DNA from 3 places in the Delftia sp. PX-1 genome. Region 1 is predicted to be linked to each of the others. Evidence: predicted binding sites of a transcription regulator. Region 1 holds the regulator's gene; each other region holds the start of a gene.
The links. Region 1 encodes FNR, which switches genes on or off when oxygen is low (the NO sensors DNR and NnrR bind a similar motif). Its sites were predicted from a motif close to TTGATNNNNATCAA; they were not measured.
Positions count from the first base shown of each region.

Region 1 (9,980 bases):
TCTTGGAGATGGGCAGCTTCTTCAGGTAGGCCAGGTTGGAGTAGCCGGTGCCGAAGTCATCAATCACCATGCCCACACCCAGATCGGCGATCTGGCATACGCGCAGCGCCATGTCCTGTGCATCCTGCAGCAGGATGCTTTCGGTCAGCTCCAGCTCCAGCAGATGGGGCTCCAGGCCGTAGCGGCGCAGCAGCTCGGTCACGCGCTCGACAAAGCCCGACTGGCGAAATTCCAGCGCCGAGACATTGACCGACACCTTGATCGGCATGCCCTGCTTCTGCCAGCGCGCAGCCTCCTGCACCGCCTGCTCCATGACCCAGGCGCCCAGCGTGACGATGTAGCCCGACTCCTCGGCCAGCGGGATGAAGACACCGGGCGAGACCACGCCGAATTCGGGGTCGGTCCAGCGCAGCAGCGCCTCGGCCGCGACGATGCGGTCGCTGTCGATGTGCACCTGGGGCTGGAAGTACACGGCCATGCGGCCATGCTCCAGCGCCTGGCGCATGGCATGCTCCAGCTTCATGCGCGACAGCAGGCCCGCGCTCATTTGCGGCTGGTAGAAGCTGAAATGGCCCCGGCCCCGCTCCTTGACGCGGTACATGGCCGTGTCGGCCTGGCGGATCAGCTCGTCCAGCGTGAGGCCGTCGGCCGGGTACTGGGCCACGCCGATGCTGCACTGCACGGAAAAACCCAGGCCGTCGAGCAGGAAGGGCCGCTCCATCTCCTGCAGGATGCGCCTGGCCACCGCGGCAGCCAGCTCGGCGTTGCAGCCGTGCAGGTAGAGCACGAACTCGTCGCCGCCCAGGCGGCACAGGATGTCTACCGGCCGCATGCAGTCGCTCAGGCGCTGCGCGACCAGCTTGAGCACTCGGTCGCCGAACTGGTGGCCCAGCGAGTCGTTGATGATCTTGAAGCGGTCCAGGTCGATGAACAGGATGCTGAACACCGTGCCGCCTGCGCGTGCGGCCTCGATGGCCGCATCCACGCGCTCCGTGAGATTGAGCCGGTTGGGCAGGCCGGTGAGCGCGTCGCTGTAGGCCAGCTGTTCGATGCGCTGCTGTGCCACGCGCTGCTGGGTGAGGTCGCGCATGAAGCCGATGCTCTGCACCACGTCGCCCTGCGCATTGCGCAGCGGCACCCAGGACAGGCGCACGGCGCAGCGCGCACCGCCGGCCTGGCGCAGCCAAAGGTCGCCCTCCCAGAAGCCGCCTTGATGCCACTGTATGCGGGCCAGGTCGCCCAGCGTGTCGGATGGGTCTTCGGTGGCTTCGAACAGCGATTCCACCGTGCGGCCCTGCACGGGCATGCCGCCCAGCAAGCGTTCGCAGGCCGGGTTGGTGCGTGCCACGTCCATGTGGTCATCGGCGATGAAGATGCCGTCCAGGCTGGACTCGAAGACCCGCGCAGCCAGTTCCAGGCCCGCCTGGGTCTGGGCCTCGGCCGTGATGTCGCGGAAGGAGAAAATGCGCCCCATGGGCAGGCCCCGGCGCAGCTGGGGCACGGCGCGGCGCTCCAGGATGCGGCCGTCGCGCAGGTCCAGTACGTCGGACGCTTCCATCAGGGGCTGGGCCGACAGCAGCTTCAACTGCTGCGCGTAGGACTCGGCATCGCGCACCTGGCCGGCCAGGTGATCGAGGATGGCCGCGTCGTTGCGGCGCACCAGCAACGCCTCGGGAATGCCCCAGAGCGTGGCGAATCGGTGGTTGAAGGCGCGGATACGGCCATCGGGATCGCACACCAGGATGGCGTCGGCCGCCGACTCCAGCGTGGCGCGCAACTCGCCCAGCAGGCTTTCGAATTCGGCCTCGTGCAGCGCCTGCTCGCGCCGGTCCAGCATGCTGACCAGGAGCACCTCGCCGTCGAGCGCGCGCACGCGCATCTCCACGGGCGCCAGCTGGCCGTCGGCACGGCGCACCTCGGAAATGAACTGGGCGCCGGCCTGCCAGTTGAAGGGGTCGCTCCAGAACGCCTGCTGCTGCGGCGTGGCGGCCAGCACCTGCACGGGCAGTCCCACGGCGGCATCGGTCTCATAGCCGGTGACGGATTCGCTGGCGGCGTTGGCGCGCAGCACCTTCAGGCTGCGGGCATCGATCAGCCACAGCGCCTCCTGCAGTGCATCGAGCAGGCGGGGCCAGGCGCGGTTGAGCGCTTGCTTGTTCAAGACGCCACCTTCGGCGGATCCAATTCCACCGCCCGTTCAAAGTAATAGCAGACACGCCGGCGCGGCGACAGATAGTCCAGCGCGTCGCGCGGCAACTGCGCAGGAGCCACGCCCCGGCGTATGCCCAGCGCGGGAAACAGCTCCAGCGCCAGCACGGGCGCCTGGGCGGCCGGCACGCTGGCGTCATGGACCATCACCGAAGGCTTGAGCGGCCGTGATGCATTGACGGACATGACCATGGCATGGCGCCCATCGGTCAGCTCCACCACCGAGCCCGGCGGGAACACGCCCATCATGCGGATGAAGCCATTGAGCACGGGCGCGGCGAACTTGTCGCGCAGCCGGCTGAACAGCATGGACAGCGCCTCGTGCGGCGTGTGCGGCGTCTGCGCATCGCCGGGATTGCACAGGCGGTCATAGGTGTTGACCAGGGCCAGGATCTGGCCCGTGAGCTCCATGTCCTCGGCCACCAGGCTCAGCGGGAATCCCGTGCCGTCGGCCCACTCATGGTGCTGTGCGATGGCGGTGGTGACCTGGGCCGACAGGCCCATGCGCATGGCGATGGCCACCGATTCACCCACATGGCGCTCGTAGCGGTCGCGCAGCGCGTCGGGCACGGAAGACTCCAGGGCCAGGCCGTGCATGCCTTCGGCGCCGGCCACCGGCTTGCCGGCATCGTGCAGCAGCGCCGCCAGGCCCAGGTCGCGCAGCAGCGCAGCCTCCAGGCCCAGGGCGCGGCCCAGCAGCAGGCCGAGCACGGTCACGTTGACGGCATGCACGCTCTGGTTGCTGCCCACGCCATCGGACAGGAGGTGAATCGCCACGTCCTGCGGGCCGGCCAGTTCGGCCAGGCAGCCGTCGACCAGGGCTTCGGTGGGCATGCGCGCCTGCTCGGGCGCGCTGGCAAGGGTGGTTTCGATGGCCACATAGCCACGCTCCACCTTCTGAAAGCGCGCATTGCAGTCCTCCAGCCGGCCGCGCCAGTTGGGCACAGACAGCAGCAGCGGCGCTGCGGGTGAGGGTTCCTCGGCGGGCTCGGCTGCAGCGGCCGCCACAGCGGGCAGCGGCTGCGGCGGCGGAGTGCGCACCTCGGCCGGCCAGGCGTCGCTTTTGTGCGGAACGCAGCGCACCGCCTCCAGGCCCAGGGATTTCAGGGTCTGGATCTGTGCGCTGGAGGTGATCTTGAAGCTGCTGACCGGAAAGGGATGGTTTAGCCATCCAACATCGAGCTGGACAAACATGCCCGGACGGAGGTCTCGGATATCGATGAGGACGGAATGGTTCACGCGCGGCAACGGCCCCGAGGCTGAAGGAATCGGCAAATGTAAGCCGATGATTCGGGCATTATCTCCAGTTCTGAGGGCCTTGCAGGCAATCCGCGACCCTCAGGACCAAGTCTGTCCCCCGCTGTTGTTCATCGGCACCAGAGACTGGGCTTGTAGATCAGGTCCATCCACAGCGCCCACACGGCCACGCCCACCAGCATCAGGCCGGCCAGCCGCGTGCCCCATTCGGCACGCAAGCCGTTCAGGCGCTGGCGGCCCAGCCGCCACAGCCAGGGGCCGGCCACCAGCCACAGCCCGCTGCCCACGCCAAAGGCCGCCATGGCCGATGCGCCCTGCAAGGGGCCACCGCTGAGCGCGGCGACCAGCACGGCCGAATACAGCAGTCCGCAGGGCATAAGCGCCCAGGCATAGCCCGCCGCCAGCGTGCCGCCAGGGGCGGACACCCAGGGCTGCACGCGCCGCCAGGCGGCGCGGCCCGCAGACTCCAGCCAGGCGGGCTGGCGGGCCTGCACCATCATGGCCAGGCCCCAGGCCATCACGGCGACATGGGTCAGCGTCCAGAACGGCTGCAGCGCCGTGGTCTGGCTGGTGAGCCAGGACAGGCTTTCCATGGCCAGCGCCGAGGCAGCGCCCAGGCTGGCATAGCCGGCCAGCCGCCCGCTATGGAACAGCGCCGTGCGCAGCCACAGCCGGCTTTGCAGTCCATGGACGGCGACCACCTGCCCACCACCCTGTACCGTGCCCTGCCCCGCCCCGCCCGTGACCACGCCGCAGGGCGCGGCGCACATGGCAAGGCAATGGGGCCCGCCGACGAGCCCCATGATCAAAGCGGTCCAGAGCAGCGACAACAGCATGGGGCCTAGATGATCCTCGAAAACCGCGCCCGGTTCTTGTCGGCCTGCAGATATCGGTCAAACAGCATGGCCACGCCACGCACGAAGTACCAGCCCATGGGTGTGACCTGGAATCCCTCGTCGCTGATCTGCACCAGCCCCTTGGCCTGCAGGTCCTGAAGCGCCGCCAGCTCGGGGGCGAAGTACTCGCGAAAGCCCAGCAGCCAGGCCTGCTCCATGGGCTCGAACAGCACGGCGCCCTGGCACATGATGGCCATGATGACGGCGCGCCGCACCAGATCATCGCGCGACAGTGCCAGGCCGCGCACCACGGGCAGGTGGCCGGCGTCGATGGCGTCGTAGTACTCCTCCAGCGTCTTGGCGTTCTGGCTGTAGCTGGCCCCCACCTTGCCGATGGCCGACACGCCCAGCGCAATCAGGTCGCAGTCGGGCTGGGTGCTGTAGCCCTGGAAGTTGCGATGCAGCCGGCCCTGGCGCTTGGCCACGGCCAGCGCGTCCTCGGGCAAGGCGAAGTGGTCCATGCCCACGTAGACATAGCCGCCGTCCATGAAGGCCGCGATGGAGCGCGAGAGCATGGCCAGCTTGTCGGCGCCCTGGGGCAGGTCCTCGGCCGCGATGCGCCGCTGCGGCTTGAAGCGCTCGGGCAGGTGGGCATAGGCATAGAGCGCGATGCGGTCGGGCCGCAGCGCATTGACCTGGGCCAGCGTGCGCTCGAAGGACTCGGGCGTCTGCTTGGGCAGGCCGTAGATCAGGTCCACGTTGATGGAGGCAAAGCCCAGCTGCCGTGCCGCTGCCACCAGCGCGAACACCTGCTCGGCCGGCTGCACGCGGTGCACGGCGATCTGCACCTGTTCGTCGAAGTCCTGCACGCCGAAGCTCAGGCGGTTGAAGCCCAGCTCCTTGAGCACGGCCAGGCGTTCGACACTGACGGTGCGCGGATCGACCTCGATGGAGTATTCGCCGCCCGGCTCCAGCTTGAAATGCTCGCGCAGCAGGGCCATCAGCGTGCGCAGCTCATCGTCCGAGAAGAAGGTGGGCGTGCCGCCGCCCAGGTGCAACTGGCTGACGGCCTGGCCCTTGCCGCAATGGGCCGTGTGCAAGGCCATCTCGCGCGCCAGGTAGTCCAGGTAGACGGCAGCGCGATCGTGGTGGCGCGTCACGATCTTGTTGCAGGCGCAGTAGTAGCACAGCGACTCGCAGAACGGCACATGCACATACAGCGACAAAGGCATGGCCCGCGCTGCGGTACTCGATTTGCGGTGCTCAAGTGCCAGGATATAGTCTTCAGCACCGAAAGCCTCCACGAAACGATCGGCCGTGGGGAACGAGGTGTATCGGGGCCCCGGTACGTCGAAGCGACGCAGCAGCTCTGGGGTGACAGCGGTCATGGGTTTTTTCCTCTAATGTCGTCCACTGTGCCGCAGCCCATTGGCCGCGTCCTTGACTCATATCAAGAGTTGTTCGCGGCAGTGCTGCGACAATTTGATCCAACTCATCGCCATCCACGAGGTCACCGCCGGCGCACTGCTGCGCCGCTGATGTTTACTCCATGAACCTTCAGACCATCAAAGCATCCTGTTCCAATTGCAACCTGCGCGAGCTGTGCATGCCCATGGGCCTGGATGCCGAGCAGATGCAGCGCATCGACGACATCGTGGCCACGCGCCGCAAGGTCAAGCGCGGCGGCCTGCTGTTTCGCAACGGTGAGTCCTTCACCTCGCTGTACGCCATCCGCACGGGCTTCTTCAAGACCTGCGTGGCCACCGAGGACGGGCGCGACCAGGTCACGGGCTTTCAGATGGCCGGCGAGATCATCGGCCTGGATGGCATCGTCAACGACCACCACACCTGCGATGCGGTCGCGCTGGAAGACGCCGAGGTCTGCGTCATGCCCTTCGACAAGCTGGAGGACCTGTCGCGCGAGGTCACGGCCCTGCAAAACCATGTGCACAAGGTCATGAGCCGCGAGATCGTGCGCGAGCATGGCGTGATGCTGCTGCTGGGCAGCATGCGTGCCGAGGAGCGGCTGGCCGCCTTCGTGCTCAACCTGGTGCAGCGCCTTCACGCCCGGGGCTTTTCCAAGTCGGAACTGGTGCTGCGCATGACACGCGAGGAAATCGGCAGCTACCTGGGCCTGAAGCTGGAGACGGTGAGCCGCACCTTCTCGAAGTTTGCCGAGGAAAACATCATCGAGGTGCGCCAGCGCCATCTGCGCATCCTGGACACGGACGCGCTCAAGCGCATCGTCAACAGCCAGCAGTGCCAGTGAGGCCGCAAGGCCCCGCCCCCCGGCAATGAACAAGGCCCGCGATCGCGGGCCTTGTTCATTGCCATTGCAGTGCACGCGGGTTCAATCGCGCCCCAGGCCCTGCATGGCCAGATTTGGGTCCGGCTCGGAGACCACGCCGTCGTTGAGATCGTGCGTGGAGCGTCCCAGCATGGTGGTCATGAGGCTGGACAGCATGGTCACGCCCCAGAAGGCGAAGAAGGCCAGCGTGTAGATTCCCTGCCGCGACCAGCCCAGGTCGCCGAGCCAGTGCAGCTCCAGCGGGTCCACGAAGGCGAATACCAGCATCTCCATCACGGCGGCGGCCAGAAAGGCCGGCCAGGCAATCCACATCCAGCGTTGGGCCAACATCAGCGATCTCCTTGAGCTGTCGAGGGGTGGCTTTCATTGTGCGCGCCGCCCTCGCACCGTGCCAAGCCCTGCGCACCCTGCACTGCCTGTAGGAAACCCTTGGCCCTCGCGCATGCTGGAGATGCCATCCACCATGCAAAAAGGCCGCGACTGCGGCCTTGTGCACGGTATTTTCCTGCGTTCAGCGGTCCGTGGGATGGTCCTGCGCGGGCGTGGCCGCGTGGTTGCGGCCGGTGACCGCGGGCGCCAGGCTCTTGGGCACTTCGCGCACGCCATCGGCACGCTCGTTGATGGTGATGCCATTGCGGTAATAGTCAGGATCGATCACGGGATCGGCGCCATTGATCGCAATGACGGCCGTGACCACGCCGGCCACCACGACGGCGGCCGGGCCGGCCACCACGAGCCAGACATGGGCGAACTTCCACCAGGGCTTGCCGGCGTCCGGATGCGAAGGGGCCGTGGCGGGCGCGGAGACTGCGGGACTGGAAGACATGGATAACCTCTTTCTTTCAAACAGCCGGCGCAGCCTGGGCGGCGCCGGCCAGACATATCACCGGGGCACCAGGAAGACGGCCTTTTCGGACGCGCGTCCCGCGCCTGAATGCACGGCATCGATATCGAAGAATACGGTGTGCGAGCCCGGCTCGGCGGAACCGTAGGGAATCTGCAGCCGCGCCGCAATGCCGCGCGTCTCGGCCGGGCCGACCTCGACCTCCTGCTCGGACGCCAGCTCCAGCCCGTCGAGGCCATGGGCGCTGATGCGGTAGCGCTGGGCCTGCTCGGTGGCATTCATGATCTGCAGGCGGTAGACATTTTCCAGCTTGCCGCCCGCGACGATGCGCGACAGCGACGCCCGGTCGCGTATCACGTCGACCTTGACCGACTGGCGCAGCGCCAGGCTCACGATCATGGCCATGCTCAGGCCGATCAGCACGGCCGAGTAGACCAGCACGCGCGGACGGAAGATGCGGCGCAGCACCTGGGCCCGCCGCCACAGGCCGGCCATGGCGTTCTGCGTGGTCAGCCGGATGAGGCCGCGCGGATACTCCATCTTGTCCATGATGGAATTGCAGGCGTCTATGCACAGACCGCAGCCTATGCATTCGTACTGCAGGCCGTTGCGGATGTCGATGCCCACGGGGCAGACCTGCACGCACATCTTGCAGTCGATACAGTCGCCCAGGCCCTGGGCCTTGTAGTCCACCTTCTTGGTGCGAGGCGCGCGCGGCTCGCCCCGGCCCGTGTCGTAGCTGACGATCATGGTGTCGCGGTCGAACATGGCGCTCTGAAAGCGCGCATAGGGGCACATGTACTTGCAGACCTGCTCGCGCATGTAGCCGGCGTTGCCATAGGTGGCGAAGCCGTAGAACAGCACCCAGAAGACCTGCCAGCTGCCCTGCAGCGCCAGCAGCTCGCCGCCCAGCTCGCGGATGGGCACGAAGTAGCCCACGAAGGTGAAGCCGGTCCACAGGGCAATGGCAATCCACAGCAACTGCTTGAGCGACTTCTTCCAGAGCTTTTCAAAGGTCCAGCCGTTCTTGTCCAGGCGCATGCGCGCGCTGCGGTCGCCCTCGACCTTGCGCTCCACCCACATGAAGATTTCGGTGTAGACCGTCTGCGGGCAGGAAAAGCCGCACCACAGGCGACCGGCCACGGCCGTGAACAGGAACAGCGCCAGCGCCGAGATGATCAGCAGGCCCGCCAGGTAGATGAAATCCTGCGGGTACAGCACCAGCCCGAACAGGTAAAAGCGCCGCGCACCCAGGTCGAACAGCACCATCTGGCGCTGCCCCCATTCCAGCCAGGGCAGGCCATAGAAAACCAGTTGGGTGAGAAACACCAGAGCCCATCGCCAGCGTGCGAAGACACCGCTGATGGAGCGCGGGTAGACCTTCTTCTCGGACTCGAACATCGACACCAGCTGGCCCGGGTCCGGGTCGGCAGGCGTGATCGGAATGACTTTGCGGGGAGGCTTCCCGGCATCATCCCCGTTCTCGGGCTTCATGGTGGGTTCCTTGGTTTTTTGGAATATCTGAAAACTCAAAAGGCAAAAAGGCGGCGCCGCAGCGCCGCCCCCTGTCCTTATTGACGGACTGCGCCGTCTTTGTGCGACATGCCCCAGACATAGGAGGCAAGCACCGCGATCTGCGCCTCGGTCAGCTTGTCCTTCTGGGCAGGCATCTCGTTGTGCTTGCCGTTGTTGATCATGGCCGTGATGGCGGCCTCGCCCCAGCCGTGCAGCCAGATGTCATCGGTCAGGTTGGGCGCGCCCAGGGCCTGGTTGCCCTTGCCGTCCATGCCATGGCAGGCGGCGCAGGCCGTGAACTTGGACTTGCCCAGCGAAGCCTTGAGCGAGTCGTGCGGGCTGCCCGACAGGCTCAGCACATAGTGCGAGAGGTTGCGCACATCATCGGGCGTGCCGACGGCAGCGGCCATGGGCGGCATGATGCCGATGCGGCCCGCCGTGATGGTTTCCCTGATCTTGTCGGGCGTGCCGCCATGCAGCCAGTCGCCATCGGTCAGGTTGGGGAAGCTCTTGCCGCCGCGTGCATCCGAGCCGTGGCACTGCGCGCAGTTGTTCATGAACAGGCGCTCGCCGATGGCCATGGCCTGGGGGTCCTTGGCCATGTCTTCGGTGCTCATGCTCGTGAACTTGGCGTACAGCGGCTCCAGGTCCGCGCGGGCCTTGGCCATCTCGTTTTCATAGGCGCCCAGCTGCGTCCAGCCCAGCTTGCCCGCGAACGAGCCCAGGCCCGGATAGGCCGCCAGGTAGGCGAAGCCGAACACCGAGGTGATGATGAACAGCCACATCCACCACTTGGGCATGGGGTTGTTCAGCTCGCGCAGGTCCTCGTCCCAGACGTGGCCCGTGGTGTTGTCGGCCGAGGGGACCACCTTCTTGCGTGCGGTGAGATACAGCAGCAGCAGGCAGCCGATGATGCCGCCCAGCGTGATCGCCGTGACATAGATCGACCAGAAGTTGTTTACGAAATCGCTCATGGGAAGTTCTCGTTCTGGTGGAGGGACTCAGTCTTGCT
Region 1 covers NZ_CP184763.1:2,753,576-2,763,555, reverse strand. Annotated here, with positions in the region: gene ACN20X_RS12785 (bifunctional diguanylate cyclase/phosphodiesterase) at 1-2,161, opposite strand, end outside; gene ACN20X_RS12780 (HD-GYP domain-containing protein) at 2,158-3,402, opposite strand; gene ACN20X_RS12775 (sulfite exporter TauE/SafE family protein) at 3,576-4,301, opposite strand; gene hemN (oxygen-independent coproporphyrinogen III oxidase) at 4,307-5,689, opposite strand; gene fnr (fumarate/nitrate reduction transcriptional regulator Fnr) at 5,851-6,570, shown strand; gene ACN20X_RS12760 (hypothetical protein) at 6,652-6,939, opposite strand; gene ACN20X_RS12755 (FixH family protein) at 7,121-7,435, opposite strand; gene ccoG (cytochrome c oxidase accessory protein CcoG) at 7,493-8,947, opposite strand; gene ccoP (cytochrome-c oxidase, cbb3-type subunit III) at 9,025-9,942, opposite strand; gene ACN20X_RS12740 (cbb3-type cytochrome oxidase subunit 3) at 9,970-9,980, opposite strand, start outside.

Region 2 (9,980 bases), 1.7 Mb from region 1:
AGGCTACATCGACGGCTTCCAAGTGAAGACCGACGCTGGCAAGTCCGAACTCGAAATTACCCTGAAGTACTACGCCGGCCGTCCGGTGATCGAGCGCATCGAGCGCGTGAGCCGTCCCGGCCTGCGCGTGTACAAGGGCCGCGACGCAATCCCCCAGGTCATGAACGGTCTGGGCGTGGCCATCGTCACCACTCCCAAGGGCGTGATGACGGATCGCAAGGCACGCGCCACCGGCGTGGGCGGCGAAGTGCTGTGCTACGTGGCCTAACGGACATTAAGGAGAAATACTGAAATGTCTCGCGTAGCAAAGACTCCCGTGGCCATCCCCGCAGGCGTGGATGTGTCCATCAAGGCTGACCAGATCAATGTGAAGGGCACCGGCGGCACGCTGTCGCTGGCCCAGAACGTTCTGGTGAAGATCTCCAACAACGAAGGCAAGCTGTCTTTCGAGCCCGTCAACGACTCGCGCGAAGCCAACGCCATGAGCGGCACCATGCGTCAGCTGGTGAACAACATGGTGGTGGGCGTGAGCAAGGGCTTCGAGAAGAAGCTGTCGCTGGTCGGCGTGGGCTTCAAGGCTTCGGCCTCTGGCGCCAAGCTGAACCTCGCGATCGGCTATTCGCACCCGGTGAACTTCGAAATGCCGGCCGGCATCACTGTTGCCACCCCCACGCCCACGGAAATCGTGGTCAAGGGTGCTGACCGCCAGGCCGTTGGCCAACTGGCTGCTGAGATCCGTGCCGTTCGTCCTCCCGAGCCCTACAAGGGCAAGGGCATCCGTTACTCGGATGAGAAGGTCGTGATCAAAGAGACCAAGAAGAAGTAAGGAGCTGCATTATGTTGACCAAGAAAGAGCAGCGTCTCCGTCGTGCCCGCCAGACCCGCATCCGCATTGCACAGCAAGGCGTGGCACGTCTGAGCGTGAACCGTACGAACCTCCACATCTACGCAAGCGTGGTGTCGGAAGACGGCACCAAGGTGCTGGCTTCGGCCTCGACTGCCGAAGCCGAAGTGCGCACCCAACTGGGCGCCATCGGCAAGGGTGGCAACGTGGCTGCCGCTACGCTGATCGGCAAGCGCATTGCCGAGAAGGCCAAGGCTGCAGGCGTGGAGAAAGTGGCTTTCGATCGCGCTGGTTTCGCATACCACGGCCGCGTGAAGGCTTTGGCAGAAGCCGCTCGTGAAGCCGGCCTGCAGTTCTAAGCGGAGCGGATAGAAATGGCAAAGTTTTCTCCCAAGGTGCAAGACGAAGGTCGTGACGACGGTCTGCGCGAAAAAATGATCGCGGTGAACCGCGTCACCAAGGTTGTGAAGGGCGGTCGTATCCTCGGCTTCGCTGCACTGACCGTGGTTGGCGACGGTGATGGCCGTGTTGGCATGGGCAAGGGCAAGTCCAAGGAAGTGCCTGCAGCCGTGCAAAAGGCGATGGAAGAATCCCGTCGCAACATGATCAAGGTGTCCCTGAAGAACGGCTCGATCCATCACACCGTGATGGGTCAGCATGGCGCAGCATCCGTGATGCTGAACCCCGCTCCCAAGGGTACCGGCATCATCGCCGGCGGCCCGATGCGCGCCGTCTTCGAAGTGCTGGGCATCACCGACATCGTGGCCAAGAGCCATGGCTCGTCGAATCCCTACAACATGGTCCGCGCGACTTTTGACGCTCTGAAGAACTCCACGACCCCTTCGGAAGTGGCAGCCAAGCGCGGCAAGTCGGTTGAAGACATCTTCACCGCCTGATCGGAGTCAATCACATGACAACGCAACAAACCGTGAAGGTGCAACTGGTGCGCAGCCCCATTGGCACCAAGGAATCGCACCGCGCCACCGTCCGTGGCCTGGGCCTGCGCAAGCTGAATAGCATCAGCGAACTGCAGGACACGCCTGCTGTGCGCGGCATGATCAACAAGATCAGCTATCTGGTCAAAGTCCTCTGAAAGGATTGATGATGGAACTCAATAGCATCAAGCCTGCAGCAGGTGCCAAGCATGCCAAGCGCCGTGTCGGCCGCGGCATCGGCTCCGGCCTGGGCAAGACTGCCGGCCGTGGTCACAAGGGCCAGAAGTCGCGTTCGGGTGGCTACCACAAGGTGGGCTTCGAAGGCGGTCAAATGCCTCTGCAGCGCCGTCTGCCCAAGCGTGGCTTCAAGTCGCATCTGCTGAAGTTCAACGCAGAAGTGACCCTGTCCGCTCTGGAACAGCTGGGCCTGGCCGAAGTCGATCTGGCAGCTCTGAAGCAAGCCGGTCTGGTTGGTGAAATCGCAAAGGTGGTCAAGATCATCAAGAGCGGTGAAATCAGCAAGGCTGTCAAGCTCAACGGCATCGGCGCTACCGCCGGCGCCAAGGCTGCCATCGAAGCTGCCGGCGGCAGCATCGCCTGATTAATGATCTGAAAGAAGACATCCGTGGCTACTAGCGCAGCTCAAATTGCAAAAACCGGAAAATTCGGCGATCTTCGCCGCCGTCTGGTTTTTCTGTTGCTCGCGCTGGTCGTTTACCGCATCGGGGCTCATATCCCCGTGCCGGGCATCGATCCAGCGCAGCTGCAGCAGCTGTTCAATGGCCAGCAGGGCGGCATTCTCAATCTGTTCAACATGTTCTCGGGTGGGGCGCTGTCGCGCTTCACGGTGTTCGCACTGGGGATCATGCCGTACATCTCGGCATCGATCATCATGCAGCTCATGACCTACGTGGTCCCTACATTCGAGCAGCTGAAAAAGGAAGGTGAATCGGGTCGTCGCAAGATCACCCAGTACACCCGCTATGGCACTCTGGGCCTGGCGATTTTTCAGTCCCTGGGAATTGCCGTGGCTCTGGAAAGCTCCGCAGGTCTGGTTCTGAGCCCCGGTTTCGGCTTCCGCCTCACGGCGGTGGTCAGCCTGACGGCCGGCACCATGTTCCTGATGTGGCTCGGTGAACAGATCACGGAACGTGGTCTGGGCAACGGCATCTCGATCCTCATCTTTGGAGGTATCGCCGCAGGTCTGCCGAGCTCCATCGGTGGTCTGCTGGAGCTGGTGCGCACCGGTGCCATGAGCATCCTGGCCGCGATCTTCATCGTTCTCGTGGTGGCAGCCGTGACGTACTTCGTCGTGTTTGTCGAGCGGGGACAGCGCAAGATCCTGGTGAACTATGCGCGTCGTCAGGTGGGTAACAAGGTGTATGGCGGTCAGTCTTCGCACTTGCCGCTGAAGCTGAACATGGCGGGGGTCATTCCTCCCATCTTCGCTTCCTCGATCATCTTGCTGCCGGCGACCGTTGTGAACTGGTTCAGTGCAGGGGAATCCATGCGCTGGCTGAAGGACATTGCTAGCACGCTGACCCCCGGTCAGCCGATCTATGTGATGCTCTACGCCACCGCCATCATCTTCTTCTGCTTCTTCTACACGGCCCTGGTGTTCAACAGCCGGGAAACCGCCGACAACCTGAAGAAGAGTGGTGCCTTCATCCCCGGGATCCGTCCCGGTGACCAGACGGCCCGCTACATTGACAAGATCCTGGTTCGCCTGACCCTGGCTGGTGCGGTGTACATCACATTCGTGTGCTTGTTGCCCGAGTTCCTGATCCTGAAGTACAACGTCCCGTTCTACTTCGGTGGTACATCACTGCTGATTATTGTGGTGGTGACCATGGACTTCATGGCCCAGGTGCAGAACTACATGATGTCGCAACAGTACGAATCGCTCCTCAAAAAGGCGAACTTCAAAGCGACACTTGGCAATTGAACTAAGTGATGGGCCTGGCCGGCGGTGCCGGCGGGTCCAGTAAGAGTTAGTAGACGCCCATTCGATCTATCCATCGCGGGCATGTTTCCCGGTCGATAGGCCGTAACGGATGTAGAGTTTTAGGAGAATGAAATGAGAGTTTCGGCTTCGGTCAAAAAAATCTGCCGTAACTGCAAGATCATCCGCCGCAAGGGTGTGGTGCGAGTGATCTGCACGGACCAGCGCCACAAGCAGCGCCAGGGTTGATAGGAAAGTTTGAGGACGAATAATGGCACGTATCGCTGGCATTAACATCCCGCCGCATCAGCACGCTGAAATCGGCCTGACCGCTATCTATGGGATCGGTCGCACCACTGCACGCAAGATCTGCGAAGCCGCTGGCATCGCATATTCCAAGAAAATCAAGGAACTGACTGACGGCGATCTGGAAAAGATCCGCGATCAGCTGACTTCCCTGACGCTGGAAGGTGATCTGCGTCGCGAAACAACGATGAACATCAAGCGTTTGATGGACATCGGTTGCTATCGCGGTTTCCGTCATCGTCGTGGCCTGCCCATGCGTGGTCAGCGTACCCGCACGAATGCACGTACCCGCAAGGGTCCGCGCAAGGGTGCCGCGGCTTTGAAGAAATAAAGAGATTGAAAGATCACTATGGCTAAGTCTCCCGCAAACAACGCTGCACAGCGCGTTCGCAAGAAAGTCCGTAAGAACATTTCGGACGGCATTGCCCACGTGCACGCTTCGTTCAACAACACGATCATCACCATCACCGACCGCCAAGGCAACGCTCTGTCGTGGGCCTCCTCGGGTGGCCAGGGCTTCAAGGGTTCGCGCAAGTCGACTCCCTTCGCTGCCCAGGTGGCTTCGGAAGTGGCTGGTCGTGCTGCCATCGAACAGGGCATCAAGAACCTGGACGTCGAAATCAAGGGTCCCGGTCCCGGCCGTGAATCCTCGGTTCGCGCCCTGGGCGCCCTGGGCATCCGCATCACTTCCATCGCGGACGTGACGCCGGTTCCCCACAACGGCTGCCGCCCTCAAAAGCGCCGTCGTATCTAAGCTTTTTCACCAAGCCCACCGCCGCCCAGATGTGTAACATCGCGGGCGGCTCCCGTGCTTGTGCACGGCAGATGACACAAAGGAAATCAAGTGGCACGCTATATCGGCCCCAAGGCCAAACTCTCCCGCCGTGAAGGCACTGACCTGTTCCTGAAGAGCGCACGTCGCTCGATCGCCGACAAGTCCAAGTTCGACACCAAGCCCGGTCAGCACGGCCGCACTTCCGGTCAGCGTACTTCCGACTTCGGCCTGCAGCTGCGTGAAAAGCAGAAGGTCAAGCGCATGTACGGCGTGCTGGAAAAGCAATTCCGCCGCTACTTCGAAGCCGCCGACAAGAAGAAGGGCAACACCGGTGCCAATCTGCTGTCGCTGCTGGAGTCGCGTCTGGACAACGTGGTGTACCGCATGGGCTTCGGCTCGACCCGCTCGGAAGCGCGTCAGCTGGTGTCGCACAAGGCCATCACGGTCAACGGCCAATCCGTCAACATCCCTTCCTACATGGTGAAGGTGGGTGACGTGGTCGCCGTGCGTGAAAAGTCCAAGAAGCAGGCCCGCATCGTCGAAGCCCTGCAACTGGCTGGTCAAGTCGGTTTCCCCGCATGGGTGGAAGTGTCGGCCGACAAGGCTGAAGGCACGTTCAAGAAGTCGCCTGACCGCGACGAGTTCGGTGCAGACATCAACGAATCCCTGATCGTTGAGTTGTACTCGCGTTAATTCCGCGCAGCGACATTTCTGTAAAACCGTCCCCCAGCCGCGAGGCATCGCGCTGGGGTGCTTCACCAGCCTTACCGGTGTAACGAGCCGGGGGTATTGAGAGGAAGTCTGCATGCAAACCAATTTGCTGAAGCCCAAGACGATCAATGTCGAGCAGCTTGGCCACAATCGCGCCAAAGTTGTTCTGGAGCCGTTTGAGCGTGGCTACGGCCATACGCTGGGCAATGCCCTGCGCCGTGTCCTGCTCTCGTCCATGGTGGGTTACGCAGCGACGGAAGTGACGATTGCTGGTGTGTTGCACGAGTACTCGTCCATTGACGGTGTCCAGGAAGATGTGGTCAACATCCTGCTGAACCTCAAGGGTGTGGTGTTCAAGCTGCACAACCGCGACGAGGTCACGCTCTCCCTGCGCAAGGATGGCGAAGGCGTCGTGACGGCGCGCGACATCCAGACGCCCCACGACGTGGAAATCATCAACCCTGATCATGTCATCGCCAACCTGTCGCAAGGCGGCAAGCTGGACATGCAGATCAAGGTCGAGAAGGGCCGCGGCTATGTGCCCGGCAATGTGCGCCGCTATGGCGACGAGTCCACGAAGTCGATCGGCCGTATCGTGCTGGACGCTTCGTTCTCGCCCGTCAAGCGCGTGAGCTACGCCGTCGAATCGGCCCGCGTTGAACAACGCACCGACCTCGACAAGCTGGTGGTGGAGATCGAAACCAATGGTGCGATCACTGCCGAGGACGCCGTGCGCGCCTCCGCCAAGATCCTGGTGGAACAGCTCGCCGTGTTCGCTCAGCTGGACGGCGGCGATATCGCCAGCGTCTTCGATGCTCCGGCCGGTGGCCGTGGTGCCGCAACCGCCTTTGATCCCATCTTGCTGCGTCCCGTGGACGAGCTGGAACTCACCGTGCGTTCGGCCAACTGCCTCAAGGCAGAGAACATCTACTACATCGGCGACCTGATCCAGCGTACCGAAAACGAGCTGCTCAAGACCCCCAACCTGGGTCGCAAGTCGCTCAACGAGATCAAGGAAGTCCTGGCTTCCCGCGGTCTGACGCTGGGCATGAAGCTGGAGAACTGGCCGCCTGCTGGCCTGGAAAAGCGCTAAGCACTATAATTGCTGGCTCTCCTTTTTGGAGAGCCTCAGTGCCTCGGGCAGTACCTGATACGGCTGCCCGAATTAATCAACAACTTGCGCAAATTCGGTTGAGGCAAGCTGCAGATCCGGTAACGGGTCCAGGCTTGCATCCTTGTTTGCGCAAGCCCTAATTACATATTTTAGGAATAAAGCACCATGCGTCACGGTCACGGCCTCCGCAAACTCAATCGCACCTCTTCGCACCGCCTGGCGATGCTGAAGAACATGATGAATTCGCTCATCGAGCACGAAGCCATCAAGACCACCGTTCCCAAGGCCAAGGAACTGCGCCGCGTGATCGAGCCCATGATCACCCTGGCCAAGGTCGACACCGTTGCCAACCGCCGTCTGGCATTCGACCGCCTGCGCGACCGCGACAGCGTGACCAAGCTCTTCAACGAGCTGGGCCCCCGCTTCGCAAAGCGTCCTGGTGGCTACACCCGTATCCTGAAGATGGGCTTCCGCGTGGGCGACAACGCCCCCATGGCCTTCGTGGAACTGGTCGAGCGCGCTGAAGAAGGCGCCGCCGAAGCCAAGGCAGCTGAATAATCTGCTATAATTTTGGAATACCGCGCGATGGAGCAGTCTGGTAGCTCGTTGGGCTCATAACCCAAAGGTCGGAGGTTCAAATCCTTCTCGCGCAACCAAATTGAAAAGGGCTACGACAACTGTCGTAGCCCTTTTTTCATGCCCTCGCGCCAGGGCAAAGGCCAGGCAGACAGCCCGGCATCAGCCGCCCAGCTGGTTGCCGATGCGCTGGCCCAGCCGCAGGCGCACGCGGTGGGCGATTTCCTGGGCGGCATCGGGGCTGAGCACCTCGCTGATGTGCAGCAGCTCGGTGTAGTGCATGTACAAGAGGCCGCGCAGGGTCTTGAAAGCGGCCTCGTGGTCGCCGCCGCAGACGCTGGCGTCATCGGCCAGCACGCGCTCCACCACGCCGGCCTGCAGCAGCGGGATCTTGCAGATGACGGCGTGGCGGGCGATCTCCAGGTCGATCTCCTGGAGCCGGCATTCCCATTCCTCGGGCAAGAATCGGTTGGCTGGCATGTCGGCTTTTCTCCTTTTTTCACTGCATGGGTACACCGGGGCGAAAGGCACCCGGTCTGGGGATGCTGTCATGTGAGCGGGGCTCGGTGGCCTGGGTCGCCAGGTTTACTGGCCCGGCCTTGATGCCTGTCAAACTTCGGTGGCGCAGGCGCCCGCTGGAAGCCGGGCTCATGCTGCACTGCATCATGATGTCAGTCATGCGGCGCGGCCGCCAGTGCCCGTGCAGGCTGGTGGGCTTTTGCTCCCGGCAGGCCATGCTCTCTCGGCGCCGCTCCGGCAACGCAAAGGATCCACATGCTCGAGAAGATTGCCTCGCTGTTCCGCTACTTCAAGTCGGCCGTGCCGTTCCGGCTGGTGCCGGCGCTGATCGCCACCGCCGTGCTGTTCGGGCTGCTGCTGGTGCCCGTGCCCGAGGGGCTGACGCCCAAGGCCTGGCAGCTGGTGGCCATTTTCCTGACCACCATCGTGGCCATCATCCTCAAGGTCATGCCCATTGGCGTGATGGCCTTGATGGCCATCGTGATCGTCTCGCTGTCCCAGGTCACGTCTGGCTCGTCCAAGGGCGCAGTCACCGATGCGCTGAGCAGCTTTTCCAGCCCGCTGATCTGGCTGATCGTGGTGGCCATCCTGATCTCGCGCGGCCTCAAGAAGACGGGGCTGGGCAACCGCATCGGACTGATGTTCATCGCGCTGCTGGGCAAGCGGACCATCGGCATCGGCTACGGCCTGGCGATCTGCGAGCTGGTGCTGGCACCGTTCACGCCCAGCAACACGGCGCGCGGCGGCGGTATCGTGCACCCCATCATGAAGTCCATCGCCAATGCCTTCGAGTCGGACCCGGCCAAGGGTACGCAGGGCAAGGTGGGCACCTATCTGGCCCTGGTCAACTACCACGCCAATCCCATCACCTCGGCCATGTTCCTGACCGCCACGGCGCCCAATCCGCTGGTGGTGGACTTCGTGGCCAAGGCCACGGGCCAGGCCCTGCACCTGAGCTGGACCACCTGGGCGCTGTACATGCTGCTGCCGGGCCTGCTGTGCCTGCTGCTGATGCCGCTGGTGATCTACCTGCTGTCGCCTCCCGAACTCAAGGCCACGCCCAATGCCGTGGAGTACGCGCGCAGCGAGATGGCCCGCATGGGGCCGCTGTCGGGCAAGGAGCGCGTGATGCTGGGCACCTTCGGCCTGATGCTGCTGCTGTGGGCCAACGTGCCGCAGATGCTGTTCGGGCCTGCCTTCACGCTGGACCCGACGGTGGTCGCCTTCCTGGGCCTGTTCGTGCTGATCATCACGGGCACCATCGACTGGGATGACGTGCTGTCCGAGAAAAGCGCCTGGGACACGCTGGTGTGGTTCGGCGCCCTGGTCATGCTGGCCGAGCAGCTCAACAAGCTGGGCGTGGTGTCCTGGTTCGCGGTGGGCATGAAGAACGCCATCGTCGCCAGCGGTCTGGACTGGCTGCCGGTGGCGGCCATCCTGGTGGGCGTGTTCGTGTTCTCGCATTACCTGTTCGCCAGCACCACGGCCCACATCAGCGCCATGATGCTGGCCTTCCTGACCGTGGGCGCGCAGCTGATTCCGGCCGACTATGTCGTGCCCTTCATGCTGATGATGACGGCCGGCTCGGCCATCATGATGACGCTGACCCACTACGCCACCGGCACTTCGCCCATCATCTTCGGAAGCGGCTATGTCACGCTGGGCAACTGGTGGCGCGTGGGCGCGGCCATGTGCGTGATCGAGCTGCTGGTCTTTGCCGTGGTCGGCAGCGCCTGGTGGAAGCTGCTGGGCCTGTGGTGAGGGCGAAAGCCCTCATGCGGTGGTCCGTGGCTCGCCCAGCGACAGCATGAGCCGGTTGGCCCAGTTGAAGAAGGCCGTGCCGTGCAGCACATCGGAGATGGCGGCATCGTCCAGGCCGGCGGCGCGCAGCGCATCGATGTGGGCGGGCTCCAGCGCAGGCGGCGTCTGGGTCAGCGCCACGGCCGCCGTGACGATGGCGTTCCAGCGCGGTCCCAGGTCCGTGCCCGGACCCTCGTCGAGCAGGCGCTGCACGTCGCCGCCCCGGCGCGAGAAGTGCGTGGCAAAGCGCGCATGGACCGAGGCGCAGTAGATGCAGCCATTGGCGCGCGAGGTGGCCGCAGCGGCCAGCTCCCGCTCGGCACGCGGCAGGCCGGCGTCGGGGTTGTAGAAGATGTCCTTGTCGGTGCGTGTGCGTGCGCCCAGCGTGTCGGGGTCGCGCGCCAGCAGGCGGAAGTAGGGGGACTGCGCGCGTGAGGCATCGACCAGGCCTGCACGGT
Region 2 covers NZ_CP184763.1:1,090,517-1,100,496, forward strand. Annotated here, with positions in the region: gene rpsH (30S ribosomal protein S8) at 1-268, shown strand, start outside; gene rplF (50S ribosomal protein L6) at 293-826, shown strand; gene rplR (50S ribosomal protein L18) at 838-1,203, shown strand; gene rpsE (30S ribosomal protein S5) at 1,219-1,740, shown strand; gene rpmD (50S ribosomal protein L30) at 1,755-1,937, shown strand; gene rplO (50S ribosomal protein L15) at 1,949-2,380, shown strand; gene secY (preprotein translocase subunit SecY) at 2,405-3,724, shown strand; gene rpmJ (50S ribosomal protein L36) at 3,857-3,970, shown strand; gene rpsM (30S ribosomal protein S13) at 3,993-4,358, shown strand; gene rpsK (30S ribosomal protein S11) at 4,377-4,781, shown strand; gene rpsD (30S ribosomal protein S4) at 4,872-5,495, shown strand; gene ACN20X_RS05125 (DNA-directed RNA polymerase subunit alpha) at 5,608-6,606, shown strand; gene rplQ (50S ribosomal protein L17) at 6,793-7,185, shown strand; tRNA gene ACN20X_RS05135 (tRNA-Met) at 7,207-7,283, shown strand; gene ACN20X_RS05140 (hypothetical protein) at 7,366-7,683, opposite strand; gene ACN20X_RS05145 (DASS family sodium-coupled anion symporter) at 7,978-9,483, shown strand; gene ACN20X_RS05150 (alkylhydroperoxidase domain protein) at 9,496-9,980, opposite strand, start outside.
Region 2: the regulator FNR is predicted to act here: its motif matches at 7,803-7,816, upstream of ACN20X_RS05145 (DASS family sodium-coupled anion symporter).

Region 3 (9,980 bases), 1.4 Mb from region 1:
ACAGCCAGGAGCTCATGCCGTACATGAAGGGCAGCATGCAGGCTGCGAACAGGATCACCGTGTACAGCAGGATCTGCAGCCGCGTGTACTCGCTGCCATGCGTGACGGGCAGCATCGGCAGGCCCGACTGGCGGTAGTCCTCCACGCGGTACAGCGCCAGCGCCCAGAAATGCGGAGGCGTCCACAGGAAGATGATGAGAAACAGGATCAGCGCCTCGGGTCCGACCTGGCCCGTCATCGCGGCCCAGCCCAGCACGGGCGGCATGGCGCCGGAGGCGCCGCCGATCACGATGTTCTGCGGCGTGGCGGGCTTGAGGATCACCGTGTAGATCACGGCATAGCCCACGAAGGTGGCCAGCGTCAGCCACATGGTCAGCGGATTGGTGCACAGCAGCAGCACCAGCGCACCCAGCGTGCACAGGATGGCCGAGAAGGCCAGGGCCTGCTGGCTGGTCAGCTCCCCGCGCGCCGTGGGCCGCCAGGAGGTGCGCTTCATGCGCGCATCGATATGGCGCTCCACCAGGCAGTTGAAGGCCGCTGCGGCGCCCGCCACCAGCCAGATGCCCAGGCAGGCCAGCGCCATGTGCAGCCACTGGTCGGCGTTGGGCCAGCCCGGCACGGCCAGCACCATGCCGATCAGCGCGCAGAACACGATCAACTGCACCACGCGGGGCTTGGTCAGGGCATAGAACTGCGTCCAGCGTGAGGACTCGACACTCAGGGAAGCTTGTTTACTCATGCAATCTCTCCACGGGCAACCGGCAACCCGGCCCGCAGCGTGCCCGGGCGACTGGCCGCCAGGCACCAAACAATCACGGTCACCAGCGCGGCTGCGCCACCCGTATGCAGCACTGCAGCCACCAGCGGCCAGTCCAGCACCACGTTCGACAGGCCTGTCAGCACCTGCAACACCAAAAACCCAGCCAGCACGCGGCGCTGCGGCGCCAGGGCAGGCGCCTCGCCCAACCGCCACCACAGCCCGGCAAGCGCGGCCACCACCACATAGGCCGCAAGGCGGTGCAGATAGTGGATGGCCGTGAGGCCCGCAAGGCTGATGTTGCTGCCGTCCTGCAGCAGGCCCAGCGGACGCCAGATCTGCAGCGCCTGCGAAAAATCCATGGCCGGCCACCAACTGCCCTGGCAGGTCGGAAAACTGCTGCAGGCCAGCACCGCATAGTTGGTGCTGACCCAGCCACCCAGTGCCACCTGCAGCACCAGCAAGCCCAGGCCCAGCCACAGCAGAGCACGCAGGCCCGGGGAAATCACCGTTGCCTGCTGCTGGCGAGCCGCCCGGCTCAGCCCCACGGCGGGCACGCACAGCAAGGCCAGCAGGCCCGTGCCGCCCAGCAGGTGCAGGGTCACGATGGCCGGAAACAGCTTCATGGTCACGGTCCAGGCGCCAAAGGCACCCTGCAGGCAGACCCAGAACAGCGCCAGCGTGGGCCACCAGGGGCTCATGGCCCCCCGCCGTGCGCCTTCCACGCCTTGGGCGCCACCCGCCCTGCCCTGGCGGCGCGCACGCCGCCAGGCCATGATGGTCATGGCGATGATGAGCACGCCCACGGTGGTGGCCAGATAGCGGTGGACCATCTCTATCCATGCCTTGCCATGCGTCACCGGCCCGGTGGGCATGGCGGCCTGCGCCTCGGCAATCTGCGCGCGGGCGCCCATGGGGCTGGCGCTGCCATAGCAGCCCGGCCAGTCAGGGCAGCCCAGGCCGGAATCGGTCAAACGCGTAAAGGCGCCGAACAGCACCAGGTCGAAAGTCAGGAACAGCGTCAGCACCGACAGTGCCTGCAGCCGCTTGAGCGAGCCACCGTTGCGGTTGCGCAGCCACACCCAGGCCAAGGGTCCCAGCGCCAGCAACAGGCCCAGCAGCATCAGCTCCAGAACGGGGGCCAGATCGTACAGCGCCTGCTCGTTCACCTCCGCCCTCCGCAGCGCAGCGTCCACCGGACGGAACTGACCCCAGGCAAGCCGCAAGGCAATGCCACAGGCGCATCCGGTTGGCGACAGCAGAACTTCATAAATGAGAGCAATTTGACGAGAAGGCTCAGCCCCATGCGCGAGATTGGATCGCAGGCCGGGCCCACAGAGAATCAGGACATGCACCCAGATACAGGCTGCGGGACGGCGCCCCATGCACAAGGCCCGCCAAGCGGGCCCGGTCGCTGCAACTTTCAGAGCAGCATGTCTTTGATATGAAACAATTCTACTTGCCTGCGCACCACTCAAGCGCCCAAGCGCGCAGTGCCCCTAGACCGCAGCCAGCTTCTTTTGGCCGGCGTGATGCGGCTTGGGCCGGGCGCACACGAATTTGCGCAGGGTGCCACCCGAGGCATCGGTGGCCCGGCTTTGCACAACTGCTCAGATTCGCTCAGACTCAGACGCCCAGCGTTCCTTAGATTGACGCTTTCACTTGGGGACCGGCAACCGCCGGGTGAGGCCATGATTGCAGGACGCTCGTGGACTGTGCTTGATGGGCGCGGACACGAAATCGGGCGTGTCGAAGGCGATGAATTCGTCCGGTGCGGGACCAGGCTCATCTACCGCATCGATGGGCCGGCGCTGTACTCCATGGACGGCTCGGCCAGACTGATGGGCTTTATCGAAGGGACCGAGGTCAGAACCCGGCAGGGGCGGATCTTTCTCAAATTCCTCGCGCATTGAACTGCGCTGCTCTGATCTGCGCAGCACCGTGCGCATGCAGCGGCAAGCTTTCGGCCCCCTTCTGCGCCAGCCGATGACAATCTATATCAATTCATTCATAGCCAGTCGCTAAGACGCACAGATAATTGCCGGCATTCGTGTGAATTGTGAGAAGGGACCGGGCCACGTGCCCCGCCCTTCGCATGCTGGAGGATTGGCAGATGAGCGCCCCGGAAATGGAGGCCATACAGGAGCGGCTGAAGAAGCTGCGGGCCGACGAGGCGCAGGTAGCCGAGCAGCTGGAACGGCTGCAGACCCAGAAGGCTGCGCTGGAGCACAGGCAAGCCATGATTCAGGGTGCCTTGGAGGTGCTGGAAGAGATGCGGCAGGAGCTGGAGCCATGAACCGCGGCAAGCCCGGTTCGTCCCCGTCCTCGTTACCGCCCGCCACTGCCCTGCCAACAACCCAGGACTGGTTGGAAAGAATTGCAGCCCTGGATGCCACGGAGCCGCCGCCTACCCCACCTCGTCCGCGCAACACCCGCAAAGCAGCGCGCCGCAAGGCGGTCACCATCGTGGCAAGGCTGGTGCTGCTGGTGCTGCTGGCCATCGCCCTGGCCGTGGCGGCGCAATTGATGTGGGTCAAGTAGCTGCCTGCGGTATACCCTCGCATCCTGGCGAAGTTCCCATATTGTTTGCATGCTCACTTGCGCCTAGCATGGAGGCACACTCAACGCAGTGGAGGTGTCATGGCCGATCCCGAAGAACCGCTGGAAATACGCTCAGAACGCTGGCAGTCGCTGAAGGGGCTGGACATCGCCTCCGTGGATCTGGGCCCCATCTGCGTGGTGCTCTTGCTGACGTTGATCTGCATGGCCGTGATGCTGCTGCTGGCCAAGTCCGGCGCCGAGCAGGTGCGGCAGGCCCAGCCATCGCCCCAGGCCAAAGGCCCTGCTCCCCGACCGCAACCGGCGCAGCCCGTGGCAGAACCCGCCCAGCAACAGACCTGGATACCGGCCTTGCGCACCTGAGCGCGGCAAGGCCGGTCCAGGCCGTAGGTAGCGCGTTCAGACCTTCATCGAACGTGTCGCAATGAAGGTCGGCACGAACTTCTCGATCACAAAACGGGCGTGGGGCTGCCAGTCCTCGTGGAAGCCCGTCAGCACAAGCCCCGCATCCAACTGCCCCCCGATCTGATCGGCCAGCGTATGGCCGAACACCAGGGCCTCGTTGCGCTCGCGCTTGGCCGCAATCGCCTCGGGCGGCAAATCTGCCACATCGGAATACGGCAGGCGCCATGCGGGCCGCACGAGTCCTTGCTCGCGCAATGCAGGATCACGGTCCTCCACGAAGACCACCGGATTCCAGAAGCTGGACAGAAGACGCCCGCCCGTCGTCAGCACCCGCGCGCATTCACGCCATACGGGCCGCACATCGGGCACGTAGAGGTTGGAGATGGGGTGAAAGATCACATCAAAGCTGGCGTCTGCAAAGACCCCCAGATCGCGCATATCGCCCTGCACGCAGGTCAGCGCAAGGCCTTCGCGCTCGGCCACGTGCCGGTCCTGCGCAAGCTGGCCGGCTGAGGCGTCGAAGACGGTGACCTGGGCGCCCGCCGCAGCAAGAATGGGCGCCTGCTGGCCGCCGCCGCTGGCAAGGCAGAGGATGCGCAGGCCGCGTACATCATCCAGCCAGCCGGCAGGCAAGGGGCCTGGCGTGAGCCGCGCCTGCCAGCTTCCGGCGCGGGCCCGTGCTATTTCGGCGCTGTCGACCGGGCGCGACCAGTCGCAGGACTTGGCAGCCTGCTGGTTCCAGGCGGCCGTGTTTGGGTAAGGATATCGATGGATTCCGTCATGGGCACTCTTTCAAAAATTCCGAAAGGAGGCCGCACGGCGACGCCGGGTTGCGTTCAGGAAACGCAGAGCAATCAACGAACAGGCAGGAGGTGACGCAGGCGTCCGCCGTCGGCCGGCAAAGGGCTTCGGGGGATTGGTCGGACGAAGGTCCGAAGGCGTCACAGGTTCATGTCAGGCTCGCAATGGTCGCAGGGATGGGAGCAAAAATTCTAGGGCTGCCCGAAGCACGCTGTCAAACAGCTGCGGCGCCTTCCCCACACGGTCATGCAAAAGTCACAACCGTGAGACGGCCTGGCTGTAAGTTGAACACGCACCCTCGATGGCGCCGGCTTCTGCTGCGCCTTGGCGCGCCCGCTGACGACCGCCTTTTCCAACCCGGCGCCCAATGGATACCGAGGAGCAACACTTTGAAGGAGAGCTATGCGTAGTCCCAAGAAAGGCAGAGAGCCGATCCGGCTCCTGGACCTGGCCCCCGCCGTCTTCTGCATGCAGTGCGAACAGGAAAAGCCCGCCACAGGCGCCCGCCAATTCCATGCGTGGCACGTGTGCAGCGATTGCTCGCAGAAGCTGGCCCGACTCCCCACGGCGCAAGCACCGACGGCGCACCCTGCGCACTGAGGCAAGCGATTCCCCAAAACGACAGCCCGCCAAATGGCGGGCTTTCTCATGCCCTTTCGGGCATGGGCGGGACCATGACAGTGGATCGCGCCTACCAGGGCGCAAACACCATCATCAGCGCCACGGCCACGACGGCTGCGGCGATGTACATGGTCCGCTTGGTGGCGAACCGGTTGCGGGACGACGACGTGGGCACTTGGCCAGGGGTGTTGGGAGGAGGTGTGTTCATGGCCTCAAGCATGGGTGCCGCCCAGGCACGCCCTTGTCGGACAAGCACAGGTCAGGGAATCAGCGCAAGGCAGGACCAGGCCGTCGGCATTGGCCCATGGCCCGGTGGTCTGAAAGACAAATGGCGCTGCAATCGCTAGCGTGTGCCTCAATATGGGCGGACTCCGCAGATCAGGTGTGAACCGGTGCCGAGAAATCCCAGGCGTTTGCGGGCATGACCGCGCAAAACGCCCCTGCCAGCGTCGCGTTGTGGTGTTCCACAATCTTCTGCGCTGCAAGCTGGGGGGTGTCGGCACAAGTATGTCCATCCGCAATAAGGACGGCATCAAGGCCCAGATCGCGAGCGACCCGGCAATTGGTGTCCACGCAGTACTGAGTCTTCATGCCGGTGATGACCAGGCCGGTCACGTTGCGTGCTTGAAGCTGCTGCAACAGATCGGTGCCTGCAAAGGCGCTTGGGCGGTGTTTTTCGAACACAACCTCACTGCCGTCCAGTTGCAGTTCGGGTGCGAGTTGGGTCAGTGGGCTGCCTGGGCCAATGGGCGTTCCCACGGGACCGATGTGACGAGCCAGAAAAACTGGCGCTCCCGCACGGCGGGCCTGTGCCATCAAGGTGTTGATGGTGTCCAGCACCTCGGTGCAGCGCCACATGGGTTCAGGGCCTCGGACCAGGCCGACCTGAACATCGAGGACTAACAGAGCAAACATGAGAACAACTCCTTGCGTGGTGCCGGCGACGCAAGGGCAAAAAAAAGGGCCCTGTCCATCGCTGGCGGGCCTGGGAAGTGGTTCAACTGGGACTCACGGCACTTCACACGGTCCGCAGGAAGCGGTCGTGGAGATGGTAGTGGTGAGAGTGCAGTGAACCATGGAGTTCCATTGTAACGAGCGCCTTCGCCTGTCATCTCAGCACCTATGCGGCTTTTTTGCGTTTGTCGCGCCGCAGATCTCGCCCCTGTAGTTCCGGACGCTGTCCAGCTGTTTTCGGGGGATACGTCAGGCAAGAACAAGCCCACTGTTAGGCCTTGTCTGCACCTCGGTGTGCTTCACCTTCTTCGACGTCTCGTCACTTCCCAGGATGACAAGGTGCTGCGTCCTTTGCGAGACCAGTTCATGGAGAACCCTCAGGCGCTGACGGATCCGGGCAGCGACTACGCGGACAACAGCGCCCAGCGTTCGTGATCTCGCCAGCGACCACCGACTTTCATGAATGCGGGCGACAACCCCTCCAACTTGAAACCACAGGACTTCACCAGTGCTATGGCTGCCTTGTTCTCAGGCTGAATGTTGGCTTCCAGCCGATGCAGCTTCGAAGTCCTGAAGACCTGCTTCACGACATGCGCGAGGCCCTCCTTCATCAGGCCCTTCCCTTCGAAGCCCGAGAATGCAAAGAAGTCGATATGGGCAGAGCGGAACGGGTCCATCAGGATGTTCGTGATCTGCACGACCCCGGCAAAACCATCGCTGCGCCACTCCCAGATCACAAATGCCGCACCCGACGGCTCCTGCACGCGAGCCAGGTAGCCCTGGAACTCCTGTGCCGTGCTGGGCGGCGAAACCCATGGAGCGTGCAGTTTGCGGCTCTGTCCGACCGCGTCGATGAACTGCTGCTCCAGATCGGCGGTCAGCGTCGAAACGTAGATATCTGTGCCCATGACTTCCCTTCTCTGTGGAAAGAAAAGTGTAGCCAGCCCAGGAATCCGTCGGAAGCCTGGCAGCGCGCTTGCACCCTACAGCTTTGTCAAGTGCACCATTGAAACGACGAAGCCCGCTTTGAACTGACCCCATGAAGTTGGACGGTTGGAAGTTAGCGGCTCAAGGCCTGATTTCGGTACTGCACCGGACTCAGGCCTTCTAGCATGAGCTTGATGCATTGGTAGTTGCCCAAAGACCACCACCGCGACGATGCCCTGCCCTTCGGCGACTGCCCCTCTCAGAAAGGAAACCTCGAAATGACCGGTCACAAGCCCTTGCGGCAGCAGAAAGGACCGGCATCGTGACCACGAAACCCGAACCCATCGCCACTAACGTCTATGACAAACAGCCGGGCGGAACCTATAGGGCCACCATGCACGTCAGTGGGCTGGCCATCCAGCGCGCTCTGCGACATATCCGTCCGGGGACACGACAGGAGCTTGCGCGGTTCCGCCTGGGACAGCACCCGGCGCCGAAACCCCACATGCTTCCCCCCGGCGGTTTTCCCCTTGGAACACAGCTGGCGTTTGAGAAGGCTACGCCAACAGTTCGGCGCCTCCCTACCGATCTTTCCTGCATCGAGCCCCAGTCCCACGCCTGCCCCAGCTGTGCCCGCAGCTGCTTGGCCGCCGAGGGTCTCATCGCTTATCGAGTACGTCGTAAGCTTGGCCACAGGTCACGTCACGCGGCACTGTCCAGGCAAGCTCTGGTACCTCGCCCAGCATTCGCGCCAGAGCGCTCCGCGCAAGGTGATCGCGGAAACCCTCCAGCAGCGCACGCACCTTAGACGATACGGCAGGACCATGTTTGGCCAGTGCTGCCTTGCGACGGGCAGTGACCGGATCAACTCCTGCGCTACCCCCGCGCTTGTCTCCCTGAACTGAGACAGCCTCTGCAAAGCGCTATCTCGGGCCAGTGCCCGAGCCTCACCTACTTCATCAGGCCAGCAGAGCTGTTTGTAGCGGTAGGCCCGTGTTTTGTGCGATTGGGAGGTGACCTATCGCAATTCATCGCACCCCTTCACGAGCAGGTGCGAGCCTGGCTGAAGCTGCTTTGCAGACCGCGAATCGAATAGCACTAGAATCTCACCCAGAGTCATGGCGCAGGTTCTATTGCCAGCGACGTAGGAGGCAAAAACCTACGCCCGAACCTACGCCAAGGTTGCAGGTGCAGATAGATTTCGCTGGGTGCCAAGTTGAGGTTTTGCGGCAAACGCGCCGTGAAGCTCTCAAGAAAACAAGCATCTAGCGAAGAAATGCATGATTCGACAATGGCTCAACCAAGGCGGGCGTCGTTCAATGGCAGGACCTGAGCTTCCCAAGCTCATGACGTGGGTTCGATTCCCATCGCCCGCTCCAGCTTTCCTCGCGCACTCTTCATTTGCGCGCGCGGGCCAATCTCTGGACTGAGGAGCAGGCGCCGCCGCAGCGGCGCCGGGGCTCTATCGCACGCCAGGCGATGAACTGCCCATCTCGACTTTCAGGTCCGGGAAGGAGTTGACCATCTGGACCTTGAAGTCAGGGAAAGAGGTGACGATCTGCCACTCTCCGCAACGGTCTGCGGAGGAGTTCACCACCTTGACCTTGAGGTCCGGGAAAGAACTGGTTGCCTGGACCTTGATGTCGGGGAAGGACTGCACGAGCTGGACCTTGCCGTAGAGGCGGATGCCTTTGTAGGTGCAGTTTTTCTTGTCGAAGTCTGCGGCGTGAACGAATGCCGGCAGGGCAAGACAGGCAAAGACAAAGCTACAACGCTGCAGAAGATGCATATGCGAAAAGGGAGTGGGTCTTCGGAAACAAGCCAGGCCGTGGCTTGCGGCCGCCCTATTAGAGCATCCTGCATGCAGAAGCCCCTGACGTTTTCGACCGAGCGTCAGCCTGGGGCAAGACCATCCATCCGGCACTCAGGCCATGAGCCCAAGCAGCCAGTCCGCATACTCCACGGTGGCGGGAGTGGTCCCGGAAGGAGGCTTGATGCATGCCGCGCGTGTGGAATTCGCCATGGCGCGTATGTCGCTGGGTGTGTGGCCGAATTTGGCCCGGAATGCGCGGCTGAAGTGGGCCTCACTGGCAAAGCCCAGGCGCGCGGCCACCTCGGCGACACGCAGGCGTCGGTAGGCAGGGTTTGACAGGGCATGGAAGGCCTCTTGCAACCGTCGCTGCTGCACATAGCGCATCACACCCCCCAAAGGTTCGAAAAGGTGGTAGAGCCGGTGACGTGAGATGCCGAAGCACCGGCAAAGCAGCTCGGGCGAGAGGGGAGCAGCCAGGTTTCGCGCGATATGGCGCTTGATACGGTCCAGCATTGCTGCCTGCAATTCAGTCCGAGCCTCGGCCACCGTCCGTAGACTGGGGCGCAGGCAGGCTGCCAGCATCTGGGTAGTGGCATGCACTATGTCGTCAGCCTGCTCCAGGCCGATGGAAGGCAGGCGTCGCTGCAGAGCGCAAAGATGATCTGCCAATAGCCCGGCGAAGATGCTGCTGCGGGTCAACACGGTTCCGTGCAAGCCTGAACTCGATGCACCCATTGCCTGGTCACCAAGGCTGCGGGGCACGATCAACGAGAGCACATGGGAGTCGTCCGCAACGGTATGCTGGCAGCGAGCCATGTCGAAGAAGACCACATCACCTGCTTGCACCGTCAGCTCGTGACCATCGTCACAGCGCCCTGTGAAGCCGCCTCCCCGGTACCACTGCACCAGATAGTGGTCCAGCCCGTCATGGGCCGCGCGTGCATGTCCGCGCGAGAAGCGCTGTGCACCGAAGCGCAGGTCTCCCAAAAGCAATTGTCCCAAGTGGACTGCATCTACCGAGGCGTGGAAGCCACCGCGCACCGTACCGCGTTCCAGCGGGGTCACATCGAACAGTACAGAGATGCCGCTGCGCCAAGCGTCGAACCTGTCCGCCTCCAGGCACTGCTCGGTGGTGAAGGTGGT
Region 3 covers NZ_CP184763.1:4,162,711-4,172,690, forward strand. Annotated here, with positions in the region: gene cyoE (heme o synthase) at 1-739, opposite strand, end outside; gene ACN20X_RS19110 (COX15/CtaA family protein) at 736-1,926, opposite strand; gene ACN20X_RS19115 (hypothetical protein) at 2,449-2,670, shown strand; gene ACN20X_RS19120 (hypothetical protein) at 2,871-3,053, shown strand; gene ACN20X_RS19125 (hypothetical protein) at 3,050-3,298, shown strand; gene ACN20X_RS19130 (hypothetical protein) at 3,398-3,679, shown strand; partial or broken gene ACN20X_RS19135 (class I SAM-dependent methyltransferase) at 3,716-4,503, opposite strand; gene ACN20X_RS19140 (hypothetical protein) at 5,214-5,351, opposite strand; gene ACN20X_RS19145 (cysteine hydrolase family protein) at 5,522-6,058, opposite strand; gene ACN20X_RS19150 (GNAT family N-acetyltransferase) at 6,502-7,005, opposite strand; tRNA gene ACN20X_RS19155 (tRNA-Gly) at 8,330-8,403, shown strand; gene ACN20X_RS19160 (7(1) septoil knot domain-containing protein) at 8,487-8,813, opposite strand; gene ACN20X_RS19165 (helix-turn-helix domain-containing protein) at 8,949-9,980, opposite strand, start outside.
Region 3: the regulator FNR is predicted to act here: its motif matches at 2,197-2,210, upstream of ACN20X_RS19110 (COX15/CtaA family protein).